DNA from 3 places in the Shewanella sp. 553 genome. Region 2 is predicted to be linked to each of the others. Evidence: predicted binding sites of a transcription regulator. Region 2 holds the regulator's gene; each other region holds the start of a gene.

Region 1 (7,597 bases), 830 kb from region 2:
CTTGAGGGGTGCCATTGTCAGCTTCGATGGGAGTTAGGGTGAGGTCGAGGATATGCGCGTGACCATCTAAGGTGGTGATATTAGCACTATTGACCGTGAGCCCTTGGTGCTGTTCTATGGCGCTCATCAGCAGTTGAGTGTCGACACTCAGCTCCTGATAGCAATCGCCTAGGCTATGTTCTGTGAGTCGGTGACAACCTAAGCCTAATAGTTGCTCCGCTGCACTGTTGGCATAGCAGAGTGTTAGGTCGTGATTTATCACTATGACCGCAGTCACTAGGTTGTTGAGCAAAGGGTCTGTGTGCATTTACGACTCCCTGAAATAGATCGCACCAACATGGTGCACCAATTTGGTGCATGGTGCAAGCTAGCTTCATCGAGACGAATAATGTTGAAATATGCGCTAAGCCAATAAAAAATAATTAATTAATATTTATTGGCCGCCAGCGGGTTTAGGCTTTGGTATCGCGTTGACCCTAGCTCGATGAAGAAATACGGTTCTTGGAGGAGTAGATGCAAGTTGTTTGCCGTTTTGTGCTAACGCCTTAATTTCAAAAATATGTTCACCGCGATCGACGTTCTCTAGGTTAAATACAGCTGTAGTTTGCGCTGGACCTATTACTTTGCCATCCATTAGCAGCACTAACACATGGTTGCTGGCAAGATCGGGGCTTATCGAGCCAATAATGGTGATGTTACCGTTATTATCGCGAATGGTTTCCTCTTCCGATGGACTACTGATCCGCATCTGATAGCTTGGCATATCGACTGGATCAGGTTGCTTGCTTCCTGACTCTCGTACCACCACTGGCGGCAACTTAATTTGATTTTGGGTGTTTTCTTTAAGTTCGACCGCTTGGGCATTTTCCATCGGACTGTCGGAGTAGTGAACCTTGCCGTCTTTATCGACCCACTTATAAATGGTCGCCTGGGCGAACGCTGTTAGAAGTAGTAAGGTCAAAAGTAGTAGCGTGCGCATAAGCGATCCTTTGTTATACGATGGTATCTTGCTTAGATTAGTCTGTTTTTGCATAAAAATCATCGCGTAAATTGCCCGCATGGCACTGTCGAGATGTGTGGTGAGCAAGAGTTGTGATTAAGGTCAGCCGCCATTCACGGCCGACCTCAACAGGTGGTATGGCGCTAATAGGCCTAGCGGGAGAGGGTGTTGGCTGTCCACTCGGCGCGACTACGTAATTAGCGGCTTAATCTAGGTATTGGCAACAATATTGAGCAATATCATGGGCGCGCATGGTAAAACTCACCTCGGCTGCCAGCTGAAATTGGCTGCCTGCAGAAAAGCTTTGCCATGTATCACTGCCAGGAAGTAACACTGATAAGGTGCCATCGAGCACGTGCATGATTTCACCCACGGCAGTGCTAAATTCATATTCGCCGGGTAACACCACGCCTAATGTTTGTTTACTGCCATCACTGAAAGTGACTGTGCGGCTCATCACTTTGCCATCGAAGTAAACATTAGCCAGCTTATCTACTGAAACCTGTTGAAATTGACTCATATATTCATCCTTAAAAAATATCGATAGGTGAATATATAGTTAACAAATGAAAATATCTATTCTTAAATGTTGGTGTCGTAATATCGATCTGTATGGAGTTGGTGTTGATTACTGCCTGGCAATGACCTGCTCGATAAAGGCTTGCATAATGGCACTATTGGCCAAAACACGTTGATCGAAATTCTGTTTACCCGGCGTTTCGCTGCATACGCCAACATTGGCACCTAAGCGGACCAAAAAGGCTTCAAATGAGAGGTCGAAATGGTTAAAAATAATGCCATCTTTTACTGGGCAATCATCGATAAAACCATCAGGAGCAATAGGGAAAAATTCACCTAGAGTGTCACGTAGTGTGCGGCTGAAATGGCCTGGAGTTTGGTTAGCTTCAAACGAATAGATATAAGTATCGTTTTGCAGCACATCTTCGTGGCAAGTTAAAATACCTTCTTTACTGGCCGCCTGTAATAACTGCGAATGTTCAAGCAGTATTTTACCTTCAGCAGAGGTGTCATCATTACTTTTGCCGCGACCATTGTCGACCAAAAAACCTCGATTAGGATTTTGACCTAACTTATTGAATCTATGGCCGCGCTTGAATCCTGTTGGGTTGACAAGTGGCAGTAGACTAAGGTTGATGCGTTGAAAGAGTTCGGGTTCTAACTCATTGAGGAAATGTAACATTCCCCAAGGGCCTGCGGCTTCTTCACCGTGAAATCCTGCGCTAATTAACAGTGAGGGTTGCCCCGATTTTTGTGCCGGAGATTGGTACAGATTCAGTGGGTAGCGTCCCGCGTCGCCAAGCTTGCGCTCCAGTAAACCTAATCGAGTGACTTGCTCTTTTAAGCTCGTATAAAAGGTGCTGATATCGTTACTTTCGCAACTAAAAATATCGCTCTTCCAAGTGTAACTGGCAAACGGATCTCGGCTAGACATAATTGATTCTACTGTAAATTAACGGCCTGCTCATCATAGCAGTTTACCCATAAAGATAAATCATTTTAAAGCAGATTAAAGTCTAATGACTGATAGTCTAATTAGGCTGGGATGTGGCCTGCAAAGATGGATAAGAATTAAGGCATTAAAGTCTACTGCCTATGTTGTCTGGCGACTAATTCAGTGTATTGCGAAGAATGCATTTTTAAGCATTAATTGTGTTGGTGGCTGTGTGAATGCGCCATAGCAATATAAATAAAAAAACCGCCTATGTAAGGCGGTTTTATTATCTGCAGCGCAGATTACAAGCTGTAGTAAAGCTCGAATTCAACAGGGTGAGTCGTGCGCGCTACCCGCTCTGCTTCACCTTTCTTCAATGCGATATATGAATCGATGAAGTCATTACTAAATACGCCACCTTTAGTAAGGAACTCACGGTCAGCATCGAGGTTTTCGAGTGCATTTTCCAGTGAGGTTGCCACTTGTGGGATCTCAGCGGCTTCTTCTGCAGGTAGATCGTACAGATCTTTATCCATCGCTTCGCCTGGGTGGATCTTGTTTTGAATACCGTCAAGACCGGCCATTAGAAGCGCAGCAAAACCTAAGTATGGGTTTGCATGTGGATCGGGGAAGCGTGCTTCGATACGGCGCGCTTTCGGGCTTGGTACCACAGGGATACGGATAGAAGCAGAGCGGTTACGTGCAGAGTATGCAAGCATAACTGGTGCTTCAAAATGTGGCACCAAACGCTTGTAAGAGTTAGTGCTTGGGTTGGTGAAAGCATTCAGTGCGCGAGCGTGCTTGATGATACCACCAATATAATACAAAGCGGTTTCACTCAATCCGCCATACTTGTCACCAGCAAATAGGTTAACACCGTCTTTAGCTAGTGATTGATGTACATGCATACCGCTACCGTTGTCGCCAACAATTGGCTTAGGCATAAAGGTGGCTGTTTTGCCATAAGCATGCGCCATGTTGTGCACAACATACTTAAGGATCTGAATTTCATCGGCCTTTTTTGTTAGCGTGTTGAAACGTGTGGCAATTTCGTTTTGACCCGCAGTCGCCACTTCGTGGTGATGTGCTTCAACGACTTGGCCCATCTCTTCAAGCACTAGACACATAGCGCTACGCAGGTCTTGTGAAGAGTCAACTGGTGCTACTGGGAAATAACCGCCTTTTACAAATGGACGGTGACCTGTGTTGCCATCTTCATAATGGGTACCAGAGTTCCAAGCCGCTTCTTTGGCATCAAGCTTGACGAAACAACCTGACATGTCGGTGCCAAATTTTACATCATCAAATAGGAAGAATTCTGGTTCTGGGCCAATCAATACGGTATCGGCGATTCCCGTAGAGACGAGATACTCTTCTGCTTTCTTGGCAATAGAGCGTGGGTCGCGGTCATAACCTGTCATGGTGCCAGGCTCAAGAATGTCACAGCGGATAAGTGCAGTGGTTTCTTCTGTAAAAGGATCTAATACAAAAGTGGTTGGATCTGGCATCAATACCATGTCTGATTCGTTAATGCCTTTCCAACCTGCGATTGAAGAGCCATCAAACATCTTGCCGTCTTCGAAGAAATCGGCATCAACTTGGTGATGCGGAATAGAAACGTGCTGCTCTTTACCTTTGGTATCGGTAAAACGCAAATCAACAAATTTGACTTCAAGTTCTGCTATTTGTTGTAAAACTGATTCTGCTGACATTCTTAAATCTCCGTGTAGGGTAGAGGGGATGCCCTTCTTATAACATTCAACTTACGCTTAACGCGGTACTGACCAAGATAAAGCGAGACTCGTGCCAATATTTTAAGCTGTTGAATAATAAAGGGATGCAAATAAGTGGAAGGAGTGGTGTAATCTGGCCTGCACCATATTGGTGCGTCCCTTGCCTTTTTATGGTGCATTCACCATCTTGGTGCGCACTGTGATGATCATGATTATTCATAGCTGACTAAAAAATAATCCTGTGCGAGAGTCCTCGTCTAGAGTAGAATGGCACGTTTTTTATTGCAATAGCTATTATTGAAGCTGTTAGTAATACCCTATTTTTTTGATGGTAAGAGGTTTATTTGTGTTAGAGAATTTACGTAACATCGCCATTATTGCACACGTTGACCATGGTAAAACTACCCTTGTTGATAAGTTGCTGGCACAGTCTGGAACCCTGGAGTCTCGGGGAGAAGCCGCTGAGCGGGTGATGGATTCGAACGACATCGAAAAGGAACGTGGCATCACGATCCTTGCAAAGAATACTGCCATCAAGTGGAACGATTACCGTATCAACATCGTTGACACCCCTGGCCACGCCGACTTCGGTGGTGAAGTTGAGCGTGTTCTTTCGATGGTTGACTGTGTATTGCTACTGGTTGATGCGGTTGATGGCCCAATGCCACAGACGCGTTTCGTCACCAAAAAAGCATTCGCACAAGGCTTAAAGCCAATCGTTGTTATCAACAAAATTGACCGTCCAGGTGCTCGCCCTGATTGGGTTATCGACCAAGTATTCGATCTATTCGACAACTTAGGTGCGACTGATGAGCAACTAGACTTCCCAATCGTTTACGCATCTGCGTTAAACGGTTACGCAACTTTAGATCCAGACGAAGAGGGTGTCGACATGACGCCACTGTTTGAAACTATCGTTGAAAAAGTATCATTCCCAGATGCTGACTCGGAAGGTGACTTCCAGATGCAGATCTCGCAACTTGATTACAACTCATATGTAGGTGTTATCGGTGTAGGTCGTATCAAGCGTGGTAGCGTTAAGACTAACCAACAAGTCACTGTCGTTGGTGCTGATGGTAAGACACGCAATGGTAAAGTCGGCCAAGTATTAGGTTACATGGGTCTAGACCGTACCGAAGTTGAAATTGCTAACGCTGGTGACATCGTAGCAATCACTGGTCTTGGTGAGCTTAAGATCTCTGACACTATCTGTGCAGTAGGCGCTGTAGAAGCACTACCACCACTGTCAGTTGATGAGCCAACATTGACCATGACTTTCCAAGTCAACACCTCTCCATTTGCTGGTAAAGAAGGTAAGTACGTGACTTCACGTAACATCCTTGAGCGTCTACAGCAGGAATTAGTGCATAACGTTGCACTGCGTGTTGAAGAAACTGAAAGCCCAGATCGTTTCCGCGTATCGGGCCGTGGTGAGCTTCACCTGTCAATCTTGATTGAAAACATGCGTCGTGAAGGTTACGAGTTAGCCGTTTCGCGTCCAGAAGTGATCATGAAAGAGATCGATGGCGTGATGTGTGAACCGTTCGAAACCGTAACCGTTGACGTTGAAGAAGAACATCAAGGCGGCGTTATCGAGAAGCTAGGTACCCGTAAAGCTGAAATGAAAGATATGCAGCTTGACGGTAAAGGCCGTGTGCGTATCGATTTCGTGATTCCAAGCCGTGGTCTAATCGGTTTCCAAACTGAGTTCTTAACAGCCACTTCTGGTACCGGTCTGATTTACCACACTTTTGATCACTATGGTCCATTTAAAGGTGGCGATATTGGTCAACGCGCTAACGGCGTATTGATCTCTAACGCAACAGGTAAGGCGTTAACCTTCGCACTATTTGGTTTACAAGATCGTGGTCGCCTGTTTATTGGCCACGCGGCCGAAGTATATGAAGGCCAAGTCGTTGGTATTCATGCGCGTGCTAACGACCTTACAGTGAACTGTTTGAAAGGTAAGCAGCTAACCAACATGCGTGCATCGGGTACCGATGAAGCACAAGTACTGACTCCACCGATCAACTTAAGCCTTGAGCAGGCGCTTGAATTTATCGATGATGATGAATTAGTTGAAGTAACGCCGCAGAGCATCCGTGTTCGTAAGCGTTTCTTGACAGAAAACGAGCGTAAGCGCCACAACCGTGGTTCAAAAGACGCTTCTTAAGCCTGTGCTAGCACTTACGAGTCGCTAGCCCTTAAGCTTTAAGTATTAAAAGCCCTGAACATGCAAATGTTGAGGGCTTTTTTGTCTTGGTATTGAGGCACGATATACCAACGAGGCGGTCAGGGGTTAATGACCAATGGCGTTAAGATGTTGAATCAGGTACATCCGCATTTCAGTTGGGGTCTGGCTGACCCAAAAACCGCTCACATAGGCGATCAGTGGCAGCATAAATAGCAGCACGAATAACATGATGGTCAAGCCACGGGCAGATAGTGTGATGCCATTACGAGTACTTAAGTGCAGTGCCTCTTTTTTAGGGCAAGCGGATACACAACGCATACAGGCTTGGCATTCGTCTGAGCGAATATGCTTTTGGGTGTGCACGCTGATGGCCGCTGGGCAGGCGCGGGTGCATTTGTCACAGTTCATCCCTTTAGATTCGATAAGGCAGTGTTGGGTATTACGGCGTATTTTAAATGGGCTTAAAAAACTCAGTAGCCCAAGTAGTGCACCATAGGGACAGATGTAGCGACAGAAGCCTTGGCGTCGCCAAGCGACTATTGCCAAAATAACCCCGAAGCAAATTAAGGTGACCAGTCCTGGAGTGATAAAAAATAGCGCCATTTTTAGGTCGGCAACTTTATGGTAGTTACCGTTGAGGTAATGGGGGATCGATGCACTAGGCATACCGATCACAATGTAGAGTAAGGCGGCCAATAGTAGGTATTTGAGCATACGAAGTGGCCAGTCTAGCCATGCTGGTGGCAGAAATTCACGTTTAATGACGCGTTTTCTGAGTTTGTACAGGTATTCACCCGCCAAGCCCAGTGGGCAAGCCCAGCCGCAAAACGCTCGCTTACACAATAGCCCTGTCAGTAGTACCACGGTGAGCATCACAGCTGCAGCAGGGTGGTTTTGATCCCAAATGCCTAAACTTAAAATGGCCTTTAGCTCGATCCCCCCCGCGATAGGTAAAAATCCATCACCTACATCGGGGCGCATTAACCAAGGCGTTATGCCCATTTTTAGTAGGGCGGCATTAGCGGCAAACTGTAAACCCACCAGCAACATGGACAGTGCCAGCAGGTGTTGGCATACCTCCCTTAGAGTGTTGGCTCTCACAGTGCCTTTAATCAGCTCAGGGTGATAGCGGTTGGCGATAGCCAGTCCAGTGACGGCGATAAATAGCGCTAATAATAACGGCCAGTAAAGGGTGATTGCCAAGGTGCCAATGAGTA
Region 2 (7,597 bases):
AGATGTCCCAACAATCAAAGCCATACTCTGGTTAGTCGTCGGTATTATTTTACTCCCCTTATCGGCCGACTGGATGGTCGATGGCGCCGTGGGTATCGCTAAAGCGTACCACTTATCGGATCTGGTGATTGGTCTCACCATTATAGCCGTTGGTACCAGTCTGCCAGAATTAGCCGCCTGTGTTGCCGGAGTACTGAAAAAAGAAGATGATTTAGCCATAGGCAACATCGTCGGCTCCAATCTATTTAATATTTTAGCGGTATTAGCACTGCCTGCACTGATTGCACCTGGTGCTGTCGATGCCGCCGCCAGCACGCGAGACTTTTACATGGTGTTGGCGACCAGCAGTGCCTTAGCCATACTAATCCTACTAACGGGTAAGTCGCGTCAGCTCAAACCTTGGCACGGCGGAGTGTTATTGATGAGCTTTGTTGTTTATCAGGTGCTGGTTTTTCAATCCTAATTGCAGGTCTAGCCCGAACTGATTTTTTAAAGAGAGAACAAGATGGTAGATGCAGATCAACTACGTCAATGGGGGCGTAATGTTATCGATATCGAGCGCAATGCCCTCGATAATCTTTATCAATATGTCGATTCAAGCGAATTTGCCAAGGCATGCCAGTTAATTCTGAGTTGTACTGGTAAGGTGATCGTGATGGGCATGGGTAAATCGGGCCATATTGGCAACAAGATTTCTGCCACCTTAGCCAGCACTGGCACCCCCGCCTTCTTTGTACATCCTGGCGAAGCCAGCCACGGTGATCTTGGCGTACTGAGTGAAAATGATATTGTACTTGCTATCTCCAACTCGGGTGAAGCCAGTGAAATTTTAACCTTGATGCCGGTGATCAAACGTATGGGGCTGCCAGTGATTGCAGTAACGGGAAAGCCCGACTCCAATATGGCAAAGCATTCGATGGTGCATCTGTGTATCGACGTACCAGAAGAAGCCTGCCCACTTGGGCTCGCGCCGACCTCCAGTACCACTGCAACCCTAGTGATGGGCGATGCCCTTGCCGTGGCTCTATTGCAGGCTAGAGGCTTTACTAAAGATGATTTTGCGCTATCGCACCCCGGTGGCAGCTTAGGCCGTAAATTGCTACTAAGGGTCAGCGATGTGATGCACAAAGGCGATGAACTCCCCATAGTACCCCAACACATCTGCATTACCGACGCATTGTATGAGATCTCTAAAAAAGGCCTCGGCATGACCGCCGTGATCGATGACAATGGCGTATTGGTTGGCATCTTTACCGATGGCGATCTGCGCCGCGTGATCGATGCCGAAGTCGACCTTAGAAACACCTCCATCAGCCACGTTATGACCCAAGGCTGCGTGACCGTCAGCGACGGCATTTTAGCCGCTGAAGCGCTTAACATAATGGAAGAAAAGCAGATTAATGGCTTAATTGTGACTAACCTTCAACAGCAACCCATTGGCGCACTCAATATGCTCGATATGGTTAAAGCAGGAGTGATATAAGATGCCACATCAAGGTTTTTACGGCCCTATCGCTGACTCAGTCTGGCAAAAAGCTAAACAGATTAAACTACTGATTTGTGACGTAGACGGCGTGTTTTCTGACGGGCTGGTTTATATGAGTAACTCTGGCGACGAGCTAAAAACGTTCCATACTCGTGATGGCTATGGCGTTCGCTCGCTACTGACTAGCGATATTGCCGTGGCGATTATCACCGGACGTAAATCGAAAATTGTCGAAGACCGTATGACGGCCCTTGGCATTAGCCATATTTATCAAGGGGTCGACAACAAGCTCATCCCCTACCAAGAGCTTCTGGCACGCTATCAAGTCAGCCCACAACAGGTGGCCTATATTGGCGATGACATGGTCGACCTACCCGTAATGCAACAAGTCGGCTTGTCGGTGTGCGTCGCCGATGGTCACCCTTATGTTAAGCAGCATGCCGATATGGTCACCCATATTAATGGCGGCCATGGTGCGCTACGTGAATTAACCGACCTTATTTTGCTAAGCCAAGATAAGTTTGAATCGGCTCACGGTATGAGCATATGAATAGAGTCACCCTGGCGATTATCGCGTTTTTTGGTACCGCTTTAGTGCTCTATTGGCAGGTGCAGACTAAGCAAGGATCACAAGCGCTGTTGCTCGACGCGTCCGATCGTCCAGATTATGTGATTAACAACATTAATAGCGTGCAATACGACGAACAAGGCAAACTTAATAGCCGCGTCTCGGCTAGCCATATGGAACACTATGCCGAGCGTAATATGACCTATTTTACCCAGCCTACTTATCTGGTCTATCCCGATAACGGCGATGCTCAGTGGCGGTTGCGCTCGGCTCGGGGTACATTAGACAAAGACAGTGGCAAAGTCATCTTGGAAAATAATGTCATTATTGATGCCATTAGCCCTGAAGAGCCCATCCAAACCATAGAAACCAACTACATGGAATTGGACCTCAACACCATGATCATGACATCCGATCAAACCATTCGGATCACCGGTAACGATTTTTTGATTACCGGAAAAGGCTTATATGCCGACCTCAATGCACAAAAAGTACGACTGACGAGCCAGGTAGAAGGAACATATGAAACTAAATAATCTTATTCTTGCAGGCCTGTTAACCATGGTTAGCCTGCAGAGTGCGGCGAATGAAACCGACCTGCTGCAAGAGGTTAAGATTTCAGCCGCAAGCCAAGAAGCTGATATTAAAAATAATCAGATTATCTTCAATGGCCCAGTAGAGGTGACTCAAGGCTCCATTAAAATTTTAGCCGATGAATTACGCGCCTTTACCAAAGAAAATAGTAGCGGCAAAATCTTAGTGGCAAAGGGTAAGCCAGCCACTTATACACAGGTGATGGAAAATGGTCGTCCAGCGTCAGCCAGCGCCAATGAGATCCGCTATGAACTGTCGACCCGCACTCTAACCCTAATTGGTAATGCCACCCTCGAACAAGAAGGTAGCCAAGTCACAGGTAATCAAATTCGCTACAACATTGAGCAGCAACAGTTGATAGCCGAAAGTACGGGTAGCGATCGCGTTATCACCATCATTCAACCCGAAAGTTACCAAGACAACAGCAAAAGTCAGCCCCAAGAACAGCCCAAGCAGGAAAAGCAATGACAGAGATGACGCTAAAAGCGGTTAACTTAGCCAAAAGCTACAAAAGCCGCGCCGTGGTACAAGATGTCAGCTTAACCGTACGCACAGGGCAAATCGTCGGCTTGCTAGGGCCTAATGGCGCAGGTAAAACCACCACCTTTTACATGGTGGTCGGTCTAGTCCAGAGTGACAAGGGACGTATTTTTATTGACGATGACGATCTCACTTTAGATCCTATGCATTTGCGCGCCCGCAAAGGGATTGGCTATCTACCGCAAGAAGCCAGTATTTTTCGGAAATTATCGGTACGCGATAATATTATGGCGGTATTACAAACCCGACGCGAGCTCAGTAACGATGCGCGCGAAGAGGAGTTGGAGCACCTGCTAGAAGAGTTTCATATTACTCACATCCGCGATAGTCAGGGGATGGCACTGTCCGGTGGCGAACGTCGTCGCGTCGAAATCGCCCGAGCATTAGCCGCCAATCCTAAGTTTATTTTGCTTGATGAACCCTTCGCCGGGGTCGATCCCATTTCGGTTATCGACATCAAAAAGATTATTGAGCAACTGAAAAATCGTGGCCTTGGCGTACTGATCACCGACCACAACGTACGTGAAACATTGGATGTGTGTGAAAAAGCCTACATTGTCAGTCACGGTAATTTGATTGCCGAAGGAACACCCGATGAGATCTTAGATAACCAACAAGTTCGAGCGGTGTACTTAGGAGAACAATTCAAGCTATAGTTAACGTTATTAGCGCTCAAGGTAAAAGGCTAAACCGCTCTTACCTTGTTAAGTAGATCATTCGCCTTAGCGGTTTAATACCAGAGGCAGCTTTCTCACTTTAGAATTAGAAACAAGGGAATAGCAGTACGATGAAAGCGTCACTTCAGCTCAAAATGGGTCAGCATTTAACCATGACGCCCCAGTTGCAACAGGCCATTCGTCTGTTGCAACTCTCGTCATTGGAATTGCAGCAAGAGATCCAGCAAGCATTAGAGTCTAACCCTCTACTCGAGTTAGACGAGGAGCAAGAAGGCGCCAATATCGACTCAGAACAAGAGCGTAATGACAACTTCGACACCGATTACAATGAGCAACTGCAAGTCGACTCGAGTGAAGACAATTCAAGCTTAGAAACCTCCGATGCACTCAATCAAGACTCTATGCCCGATGAGCTTCCCGTCGACACCACATGGGATGAGGTCTATACCGCCTCACCCAACTCCAGCTCTGGTGCCATGCGCGACGATGACATGCCCTTTCAAGGGGAAACCAGCGAAGGCTTGTATGAACACCTCGAATGGCAAAAAAACCTCACGCCCTTTTCTGACAACGATCTTGCTATCGCCACCGCCATCATTGACGCCATAGACGAGCGCGGCTACTTGACGCAAACGTGCGACGATATTCTCGAAGCCATGGGCGATCCTGAAATCGAACTCGACGAAATTGAAGCGGTATTAAAACGGGTACAACATTTCGATCCTATCGGGATTGGTGCCAGAGACCTCAGCGAATGCCTGATGATCCAACTGGCCCAATACAACCCCGACACCCCGCATATCGACAACGCCAGACTCTTGATCCGTGATTACTTAGATCTTATCGCCGGACGAGACTTTCGCCTATTGATGCGTAAGACCAAGCTGAAAGAGGATGACCTGCGTGAGGCCATAGCGCTAATTCAAACCCTCAATCCGCGCCCGGGGCTGGCCATTACTGCCAGTCGCGACGAATACGTGATCCCCGATGTCACAGTTAGCAAGAAAAAAGGTCGCTGGGTGGTCGAGCTTAATCCCGATAGTATGCCTAAGATTAATGTAAACCAACATTATGCCTCGATGGCACGCAGCACCAAAAACCAAGCCGATGGCCAGTTTATTCGTGGTCACTTGCAAGAAGCTAAATGGTTTCTAAAAAGTTTAGAGAGCCGCAACGATACCTTGCTTAAGGTCACCAACTGCATTGTCGATTTCCAGCAAGGTTTTTTCGAGTTTGGTGAAGAAGCGATGAAACCTATGGTGCTTAATGATATTGCCGAAGCGGTCGAGATGCATGAATCGACCATCTCGCGGGTCACTACCCAAAAGTATATGCACACGCCAAGAGGGATTTTTGAGCTGAAATACTTTTTCTCCAGCCATGTCGGGACCGACGATGGTGGTGAATGCTCTTCTACTGCGATCCGCGCTTTTATTAAGAAGCTAGTCGCCGCAGAAAATCAAAAGAAACCCTTAAGTGACAGTAAGATGGCACAACTGCTGGCAGAGCAAGGTATCCAAGTCGCTCGACGCACGATTGCAAAATATCGTGAGGCGATGTTGATACCGCCGTCAAATCAACGTAAAAGCTTATAATCAACAACTGGAAACCGGAGGAATCACTTTATGCAAATAAATCTGACTGGGCACCACATCGAGATCACCCAATCTCTGCGCAACTATGTTGAAGAAAAGTTTACAAAGCTTGAACGGCATTTCGATCAGATCAATAATGTCCATGTGATATTAAATGTCGAAAAATTGATGCAAAAAGTTGAAGCAAAGTTACATCTCCGTGGTGGGGAAGTATTTGCAACATCAGAGCACGCGGACATGTATGCCGCGATAGATTCCCTGATCGATAAATTAGATCGTCAGGTCATTAAACACAAAGAGAAGCTAATAAAGCATTAACGATGGAACTTAGTACCATCCTGCGGCCGGAGTGCACAACCTGCGCCACTCCGGGCAGTAAGAAAAAGGTACTGGAACTTATCAGCGACTTGGCCGCTGTCCAGTACCCCACCCTTTCCTCTCAAGAGATTTTTGAAAGCCTTTTGGCGAGAGAGAAAATGGGCAGCACAGGTATAGGCAATGGTATCGCGATCCCTCACGGACGGCTGACGAATATTGAGAAGCCAGTCGCCGTATTGATTAAATGTGCTGAGCCAATCGCATTCGATGCAATTGATAATCAGCCCGTCGATATCCTCTTTGCATTATTGGTTCCTTCAGAGCAATGCGAACAGCACCTTAGCACCCTCGCCGCGATGGCAGAGAAATTAAGTGATAAAGCCATCATCAAACAGCTAAGAAAAACCCACGACGAGGCAGAATTGTATCAGGTGATCACCCAATGAAATTGGTAATGGTATCTGGGCGATCAGGCTCAGGAAAATCGGTAGTCCTTAGGGTACTGGAAGATCTGGGTTATTACTGTGTCGATAATCTGCCACTACAGATGATGGACTCACTGCTCAGTCAGCTCAAAGGTCGAAATGAACTCGTAGCCATAAGCGTCGATGTGCGCAACATGCCCAGCGAGGACATTCAGCTGGAGAAGCAGCTAGCTAATCTCCCTAAAGATACCGAAATACTGAGTTTCTTCTTAAACTCATCTGACGATGTGTTACTTAAACGCTACAGTGAAACCCGCAGGTTACATCCACTGTCACGCTCAAAAGCCTCTCTCAAAGAAGCCATTCAACTTGAAGGCAAAATGCTCGAGCCTATCTCTAAGATGGTCGATCACTACATCGACACCTCTACCCTTAACATCTATGATTTAAGCGATAAGGTACGCGAGATCTTACTAGGCACAGTAGACAAGGAGTTAGTGATTAACTTTGAGTCATTTGGCTTTAAATACGGTATGCCAAGTGAAGCAGACTTTATGTTTGACGTGCGTTTTCTGCCCAATCCCCACTGGGAAACGGAGTTACGCCCGCTGACGGGTCTCGACCAACCAGTGCAGCAGTTTTTAAGTCAGCAGCCGCTAGTAAATAAGTTTATTTGGCAGATAGAAAATCTATTCGAAACGTGGCTGCCACACCTTGAGCGCAATAACCGTAGCTACTTAACGATCGCCATTGGTTGTACCGGCGGCCAACATCGCTCGGTGTATGTGACCGATCAACTGGCCAAGCTGTTCAATAAAGGGAAACATAAGGTACAGGCGCGCCACAGAGAACTTCAGCATGAACAAGCTTGAACGCCAATTAACCATCTGCAACAAGCTGGGGTTGCATGCGCGAGCCGCCACCAAACTGGCGGTATTGGCCGCTCAGTTTGATGCCCAAGTCACCTTAATTCAAGGTGACAAGCAAGCTTCAGCCGCCAGTGTGCTTGGGCTATTAATGCTAGAAACCGGCTTTGGTAAAACTATTACCATCACCAGTGAAGGCCAAGATGCCCAAGCGGCACTCGATGCCATTAGCGCACTGATTGACGCAAAATTCGAAGAAGCCGTATAATCGCCCCACCTCGAGCCTAAACGGCTCATCTCATTCTATAATTATCCCGAGTTCAGGTTACTTAGCCAATAACCTATGTCGCCGCGCCATTTTTCCAAGGGGAAGTCATGCCGATCGAAGTGTTAGATAATGAAACTACAGATCAACGTTTACAGCAGCTGACGCAAGCCCTGAGCAGCGGTATGTTTGTCCATGTGCGTAGTATGCTGCACGACATGGCGGCCTCGGATATCGCCTTTATTTTAGAGTCCTCTCCACCG
Region 3 (7,597 bases), 1.3 Mb from region 2:
GACAAGGAGAGGGCTTTTTCTAAATTTTTCCGTGCATTACGTGTATCGCCTGTCACCCAATAGACACGTGATAATCCAAAATAAAATTCATGACGATAATCGGCTTTCTCAACGGCGCGTTTATACCAAGTTAATGCCCTTTGGTACTCATGCTCGATATAGGCCTGCTGACCCATATCATAGTAATAATAGGGATTGCCGATGCGGGCCAACTCGAGAATTTTATGCAGCTTCGCCCACTCGGCTAAACGCTGCTGGCTCTCCAGCAACAAGGCATAATTGTACAGGGCGTTCATGTCGTCTTCATTAAGGCTTAACGCCAACTTGTATAGGGTTTCAGCGGCATCATCTAACCCTTTATAGCGATATAAAATCGCCAAGGTATTAAGTGCCGGGGTAAAGTCGGCGCGCAAACGCAAGCTCTGCTTACTGTATTGGTAAGCTAAATCATAATCTCCGGCCACTAAAGATTCGGCCGCGATATTGTTATAAAACATGGCCATCACAGTGATTTTGTCGATACGGGTTTTGCCATAACTGCGCATGGTTCGTTCGGGTAAAAAGTCGACCTGTATCTCCTGACTGGCCACCAGCACGGTATCCTCGGTAGCTTGTGGCAATAAGCGTAAATTGATGTGGCCATTAATGAGATAAAACTGGCCTTGCTTGTCCCACACGGGTGGCACTGCTATCTGCTGAAATTCAACCGCCACGCCTAGGGCATCAGCCATTGCGGCGGTGAGCAACACCAGCGACATACAATTTCCCGCTCTGTCATCAAAGGTCTGCTGGGGAATGCGCGTTATATTATCTTGATAGCTAAAACCGCCTTGGCTGGCACTGATATAGTTGGCTAACCAACGATGGGGCATGATTGCAGTGCGTGAGGTTTGACTGCTTTGGTAGGCCTGCTGCAACACTTGAATGGTCTGGGGAGATAAGGCAAACAGCTGGGCTGGCAACACAGGCAAAGCAACAGGCTTAAATTGGCTGTCTAAAAAGTATTGCTCAATGTTATCAACCGAGCGAGTTGTGGGGGCTGAGGCACATCCTTGCAGTAACATCATCATCGACGCAAGCCAAAGTAACTGTCGCATAAAACCCGTCTCAATCAGTACGCCATATCATTTAGCATAAGTGAGAGCATGCCCTTTTGCCGCGCCAAAGCGTTACAAAATATTAGTTTGGAGTGGGCTCTGGTGGATCAATCTCAATATAAAGCTCATCATTGGACTCGCCATCACGATAAGGCCGATAGAAATGGGCGCCGCAATGAAAGTAGCGATAAGGCGTTGGCACCAGTATGCAGTCCAGTGGCAAAGCGCGTAAAATCGTAAGCTGTTGCTGCATTCGCAGCGCCTCTCGCCATTGATGGTCTTGCAATACTTGGTCTCGCACCGCAAATGCATCGAAAGGCTCACTGGACTTACGCACGACGACTTCGCCAGCGTGACTAGCACTGATAGACACGTAGCCGATAGACAGCAGACTTAGGTAGAGGCCGTAGAGACTGACTCGCACAATGTTCATGGTGTTCCTCGCAATTAACTCGCCATGGCCATAGACAGTATGACGCAATAGACACCTAGAGTGTGTTCACATCATACAAAAAATCGGGGCCGTTGCACTACTGCAACGGCCCCCCGTAAGCTCATCTTCTGTGCTGATGAAGATTAGTTAGCACTCTTGAGCGAGACAAACTCAGGATAGGCATCGATACCACAATCTGATGCATCCATACCATTGTACTCTTCCTCTTCAGTCACTCGGATCCCCATGGTCACTTTGAGTACGTACCAGACCACAAACGAGCTACTAAATACCCAAGCGAAAATCACTGCTGCCCCAAGTAACTGGCCTGTGATGGTCGCATCGGCATTCGATAGCGGCACCAAGAGTAAACCAAATAAGCCAGCCACACCGTGCACCGAGATTGCGCCCACTGGATCGTCTATCTTAATGCGATCAAACATCACAATAGAGAAGACCACTATGCCACCGGCAAACATACCGATAGCACCGGCTAATAGCAACGAAGGCGATAAGGGATCGGCGGTGATGGCAACTAGGCCGGCCAAGGCGCCGTTAAGGATCATGGTTAAATCGGCCTTACCCCACACCATCTTACACACGATGAGCGCAGCAACGGCACCGCTCGCGGCAGCCGAGTTGGTGTTCACAAAAATCTTGGCCACCGCCGAGGCGTTCTCCATGTCCGATACCAATAACTGTGAGCCGCCATTAAAACCAAACCAGCCCATCCACAACACAAACATACCTAAGGTTGCCATGGGTAAGTTAGATCCAGGGATTGGGTTAACCTGACCGTTAGGGCCATATTTACCTTTACGTGCACCGAGCAGTAACACCCCAGAAATAGCTGCCGTCGCGCCAGCCATATGCACAATACCGCTGCCAGCAAAGTCGACAAAGCCCGCTTCAGACAGGAAGCCACCGCCCCATGTCCAGTAACCTTCGATGGGATAGATAACCGCCGTCATCACCACAGAGAAGAGTAAAAAAGACCAAAGCTTCATCCGCTCAGCGACCGCCCCCGAGACGATAGACATGGCTGTCGCCACAAACACCACTTGGAAGAAGAAATCTGATTCTAAGGCATGGTCTGCATCGCCCGCTTGTACGCCAATGAGTCCACCTAACGAGGGCAGCCAGCCGCCTTCAGTGTTATCGACGTACATAATGTTGTAACCCACAATTAAGTACATGATGCAGGCTATAGAGTACAAACAGACGTTTTTGGTTAATATCTCGGTGGTATTTTTAGAGCGCACTAAACCCGCTTCTAGCATGGCAAAACCGGCCGCCATCCACATCACCAGTGCACCCGAAATCAGAAAGTAAAATGTGTCTAGTGCGAATCGCAACTCGGTCACAGTGGTACCTAATGCCTTTAGTTCTTCCATTGTCTTATCCCCTTACAGTGCTTCGTTATCGAGTTCGCCCGTACGAATACGGATAACCTGATCTAGATCTGTCACAAAAATTTTGCCGTCACCTATCTTGCCCGTTCGCGCTGCCGCCACGATAGATTCAATCAAGTGGTCTACATTTTCCGACTTAGTGGCGATATCGAGTCTAACCTTAGGTAAAAAATCGACTTGATATTCGGCGCCACGATAGAGTTCGGTATGGCCTTTTTGGCGCCCAAACCCTTTCACCTCGGTGACTGTCATGCCCTCTATCCCCATACCAGCGATAGCTTCTCGCACATCATCCAATTTAAAGGGTTTGATAATTGCACTGATTAGTTTCATTCCAGCCTCCGGCTCGTGATTGTAATGTGGTGATACAATAAACAATTCAAGCATCAGGCCAACAATAAAAATCACTTATAATCAGTAATTTAAACTTTACGGATTGATACAGCCTACCCGCTATCGCACCATTTTGGTGCGCGCACCCCACCAGTGCACAAAAAACAAGCGTTCAGGTATTCGACTTATGACCGATTGGTTATGGCGTTATCCTAGGTATGATAGAAAACCAACCATGGGAGGAGATGACTATGTTAGAACCACAGGAGTGTGTGTTATTGATTGTCGATGTGCAGGGCAAGCTTGCCCAGATGATGCATCAAGCCGATACCTTAGAGCACAAGCTGACCACCTTGATCAAAGCGGCAGAGCTGTTTGACATCCCCATTGTCTGGCTAGAGCAGCTACCCGAGAAACTCGGCAGCACGAGTCCAGCATTACAGGCCCTGCTGGCCCCGCACCACCAGCCAATCGTCAAAGCCCATTTTAGTGCTTGGTATACCGAGGCCTTTCGCCACGCAATGGAAGGCACCAAGCGCAAACAAGTGCTGATGGCGGGCATTGAAACCCATATCTGTGTCTATCAAACCTGTCGCAGTCTGCTCGATAATGGTTATCAGGTGAACGTTGTTGCCGATGCGGTATCGTCACGCAGTGCTGAAAATAAGCAGCTGGGCATTCAGATGATGACTCAGTATGGCGCGAAGGTGACCAACTGTGAGTCTTTACTGTTTGAACTGCAGCGCGAAGCCAGCGGCGAGCGCTTTAGGGCCCTACTAAAGATGATTAAATAGTTTGTACTCAAGGGACAGGCCTATCTTGGCAACGGACAGAATATGACAAAAAGCCCTGGTTAAATACCAGGGCTTTTTAGTGTGATGACTTAAAACAAACCGTTAGAGAAGCACTGCTGGCTTACTGACGCAAAGGCTCACTCACGGCTTGGCTATATCACTTGCTTAGTACGTTGCTTCACGCTGCTTAGCTTCGGCGTCCCACTTAGGCAGTACGGTTTTCTTGAACTCTTCCTTGTCGGCGTTCATCTTTTTCATGTCCATACCTAGCGCCGCTTGGGCTTTGGCTTTAGTCGATACATCAGGGATCGCAATCGGCTGCTTAACCCCTTTCACCGCTAATAACTGTGCCAGTTTAATACGGGCATCGGCGGCTTTATCAACTGCGGTACCTAATACACGTAAGGCTTCATCCGGTGCATGAGCCGCCACCCCATGAGAGGCTGTGGCATAATCCCAGCGCCACTGTGAATGACGGATATCCATTAAGATAGGCTTCATTTCAGTCTCGCTAGCACCAGCGTCCCACGCCGCTTTGGCTTCAAAGTGAGCTCTAACCAACTGAGCTTCAGCACGCGCCTTTAAATCGGCCACTTTCACCTTACGTTCTTCGGTTAGGTTAACCATGAACTCTTTGCTTTGGCTATGACAGGTGCCACAGGTTTCTTCGAAGCGATCAAATGGATTACCCACTTTATGGTCGGTAAACTTACGGCCTTCGGCATTGGTAACCTTAGGCATGTGACAATCGGTACAGGTCACATTGTTTTTGCCGTGTACACCAAGCTGCCAAGTTTCATAACCTGGGTGCTGGGCTTTAAGCATAGGAGTTTTCGATAGGGCATGGGTCCAATCGGTAAAGTCCATACTGTCGTAGTAGACTTCCATCTGCTCAACTGTGGTGCCCATATCCCATGGGAACTTAACAAAGCCTTTGCGATCTTGTGTTTTTTCGAAGTAGTACTCTACGTGGCACTGACCACACACCATAGATTGCTTATCTTTTTTAGACGCTTTATCGAACGGGGTGCCTAGGGTGTTCATGGCACGTTCGGCAAACGGACGAGACAGGCGTAACTTAGCCGAGCCTTTCTCATGACAATCGGAACAACCGATAGTATTGACTATCTCTGCACCACCTTTGTACCACTTACCGGCGAAATAGCCATCTTCGCCTTGCTCTTCAATCATACGAGGCACATCAGGGCTCTTACATGACCAACACGCCATCGGCATTGGACCATCTTCAGCAGACTTAGGCGCACCGGTACGTAAGGTATTACGCACATCGGTTACCGCATACATATGACCACGAGGTGCATTGTAATCTTTGGCAAAGCCATAACCCGCCCACAATACCACTAAACTGGGCACTTGCTCTAACATATCGACAACATCTTTGCTTTCAGCGGTCTCATGCCAGCTGTTATATTGCTTCGCAAATTTGTCTTTATACACTTCATTACGTGGCTCAGTTTTGTCACTGGCCATCACGCCACTTGTCATTAAGCTCGCTGCAACTAACGCGCTTAGTGCAAAGGTTTTTTTTGTTAAATTTTTCACCATCTCATCTCCGTATTATTCATAGTTATCTGCAATAACCACAATATCTCCATGGCCAAAGTTAGCCTTTAAGCTGATTTTTAAATATACCTCTTATGGGGTAACTGGGATGAATCTTGAGCTAGATCATAATGTAAATGTGTTGTATCTCACACTTTAGCCAATATGTTAACTTTTATGCTGATGACTCATTAATAATACTCGCCTTACTAGTCATCCTCTTCTTCGATTTTAAGCGACGGTTCCCTGATGAAAAAAGGCAGTCTCACCGCCACCATTTTTGCACTTATGCTGACCTTTATTTTACTGTCGAGCGGCTTGGCCACCTTTGCTATTGCCAATTTAGCCTACAGCTTAGGCGATGCGCGGGCGATTAACGCCTCCGGCTCGCTACGAATGCAAAGCTATCGGCTGATGTTTTATGCTAACTCTGGCAGTGAAGATGCCGATGAGAAAGTGGCCGAGTTTGAAGCCACCCTCTATTCAGATGCGTTAAAACGCTCCCTAAGTTGGATAAGTCCTGCTGCCTTGGGTGAGCAATACCAACTGGTTATCCAAAAGTGGCAGGTGATGAAACGTTTTATCGAAACCGAAAATTCACGCCAATATGCCGCCGCACTCAGTGATTTTGTCGACACCATAGATTTGCTGGTACTGGAAACCGAAAAACACGCCGCCTTTAAATTACGCCTGCTGGCCGCAAGCCAAATTATCGGCTTAAGCCTGATGTTATTAATCGCATTTTTTGCGGTGCGTTTTACTCAACGTAAAGTGGTAAAGCCACTGCATCAATTAATGGAATCGGCTAACACCATCTCTAAAGGCGACTTTAATGTTGCCGTGCCGCAGAGTGAATATGTTGAACTTAATGCCCTGAGTAATGCACTGGCCAGCACAGCCAAAGAGTTATCTTCGCTCTATGCTAACCTCGAAAATCAGGTCAAACAAAAAACCTTAGCGCTCACTCGCGCCAACAATGAGTTGAAACTCTTGTACGACAATCTGGTCATGTTGCACTCAGGCACGCTGGAGGTAAGCACCCTTAAGCAGGCCTTAGATCAGCTCAAGGCCCATGAGCCAAATACCAACTTGCGATTAGTGATCGCCCAAGAGGGCGAAGCGCCGCTGTGTATCGAAGCCGATGGCGGGTGGTCACTGGCAGCACCAGAGACCACCCGCTTTGCCCTCAAGTTTGCCGATAACGAACTGGGCCATTTAGAAGTACGCAGCGATAGCGAGATTAATTACGCACTATTTGACAATTTTGCCATCATGCTGGCGCGCTCTATTGTGATTCACAATACTGGTGAGCAACGTCAACAACTGGCCCTGATGGAGGAGCGCGCCGTTATTGCCCGGGAGTTGCATGACTCACTCGGGCAACTGTTGGCCTTTCTAAAAATTCAGGTCAATTTGTTATCAAAAAGCCTCGATACCGATTGCCGTAGCCCACAAGTTGACAGCCAATTAAGTGAGATTAATGAAGGCGTCAATACCGCCTACGTGCAACTACGAGAGCTATTATCGACCTTCCGCTTAACCATCAATGACCCTAATCTACATAACGCCATGGAGGCGATGTTAGCGCAGCTGCGCAGCCAATCAGAGGCTAAAATCAGCCTCAACTACCAGCTACCAATGCAGCTATTAGGTGTCTATCAACATATTCACGTATTACAGCTCACTCGAGAAGCTACGCTCAATGCCATTAAACATGCCCAAGCGAGCCATATCCATATCGATTGCACTGCCCAAGGCGACAAAGTAGTGATAAGCATTAGTGATGATGGTGTCGGTGTCGATAAATTAATCGAGCGGGATCAACATTTTGGCATTGGGATCATGCATGAACGCGCCAGTCGATTAGCGGGTGTGCTAGAGTTCAGCGGTAACACTCAAGGCGGCACCACGGTCACGCTACAATTTCCACCTAAGACAGAGCCAGAATAATTTGGCTGCAATAAC

Evidence for each region. Region 2 encodes sigma-54, which starts transcription at its own class of promoters, with help from an activator protein. Its sites were predicted from a motif close to GTTGGCACGNNNNTNGNNT; they were not measured.
Region 1: a site for sigma-54 is predicted at 4,246-4,264, ahead of glnA (glutamate--ammonia ligase). Genes of this name have one in related genera too.
Region 3: a site for sigma-54 is predicted at 3,320-3,338, ahead of AC5YBZ_RS14340 (P-II family nitrogen regulator). Genes of this name have one in related genera too.

The regions. Positions count from the first base shown of each region.
Region 1 covers NZ_CM181701.1:3,683,864-3,691,460, reverse strand. Annotated here, with positions in the region: gene glnL (nitrogen regulation protein NR(II)) at 1-307, opposite strand, end outside; gene AC5YBZ_RS16280 (DUF4124 domain-containing protein) at 434-979, opposite strand; gene ppnP (pyrimidine/purine nucleoside phosphorylase) at 1,206-1,520, opposite strand; gene AC5YBZ_RS16270 (N-acetyl-ornithine deacetylase) at 1,629-2,453, opposite strand; gene glnA (glutamate--ammonia ligase) at 2,756-4,165, opposite strand; gene typA (translational GTPase TypA) at 4,533-6,359, shown strand; gene AC5YBZ_RS16255 (4Fe-4S binding protein) at 6,486-7,597, opposite strand, start outside.
Region 2 covers NZ_CM181701.1:492,879-500,475, reverse strand. Annotated here, with positions in the region: gene AC5YBZ_RS02340 (calcium/sodium antiporter) at 1-463, shown strand, start outside; gene AC5YBZ_RS02335 (KpsF/GutQ family sugar-phosphate isomerase) at 506-1,483, shown strand; gene kdsC (3-deoxy-manno-octulosonate-8-phosphatase KdsC) at 1,485-2,036, shown strand; gene lptC (LPS export ABC transporter periplasmic protein LptC) at 2,033-2,590, shown strand; gene lptA (lipopolysaccharide transport periplasmic protein LptA) at 2,577-3,116, shown strand; gene lptB (LPS export ABC transporter ATP-binding protein) at 3,113-3,844, shown strand; gene AC5YBZ_RS02310 (RNA polymerase factor sigma-54) at 3,976-5,460, shown strand; gene hpf (ribosome hibernation promoting factor) at 5,491-5,778, shown strand; gene ptsN (PTS IIA-like nitrogen regulatory protein PtsN) at 5,781-6,224, shown strand; gene rapZ (RNase adapter RapZ) at 6,221-7,075, shown strand; gene AC5YBZ_RS02290 (HPr family phosphocarrier protein) at 7,062-7,337, shown strand; gene mgtE (magnesium transporter) at 7,445-7,597, shown strand, end outside.
Region 3 covers NZ_CM181701.1:3,229,411-3,237,007, forward strand. Annotated here, with positions in the region: gene AC5YBZ_RS14325 (tetratricopeptide repeat protein) at 1-1,097, opposite strand, end outside; gene AC5YBZ_RS14330 (hypothetical protein) at 1,180-1,530, opposite strand; gene AC5YBZ_RS14335 (ammonium transporter) at 1,674-2,924, opposite strand; gene AC5YBZ_RS14340 (P-II family nitrogen regulator) at 2,937-3,275, opposite strand; gene AC5YBZ_RS14345 (hydrolase) at 3,527-4,069, shown strand; gene nrfA (ammonia-forming nitrite reductase cytochrome c552 subunit) at 4,235-5,635, opposite strand; gene narQ (nitrate/nitrite two-component system sensor histidine kinase NarQ) at 5,882-7,582, shown strand.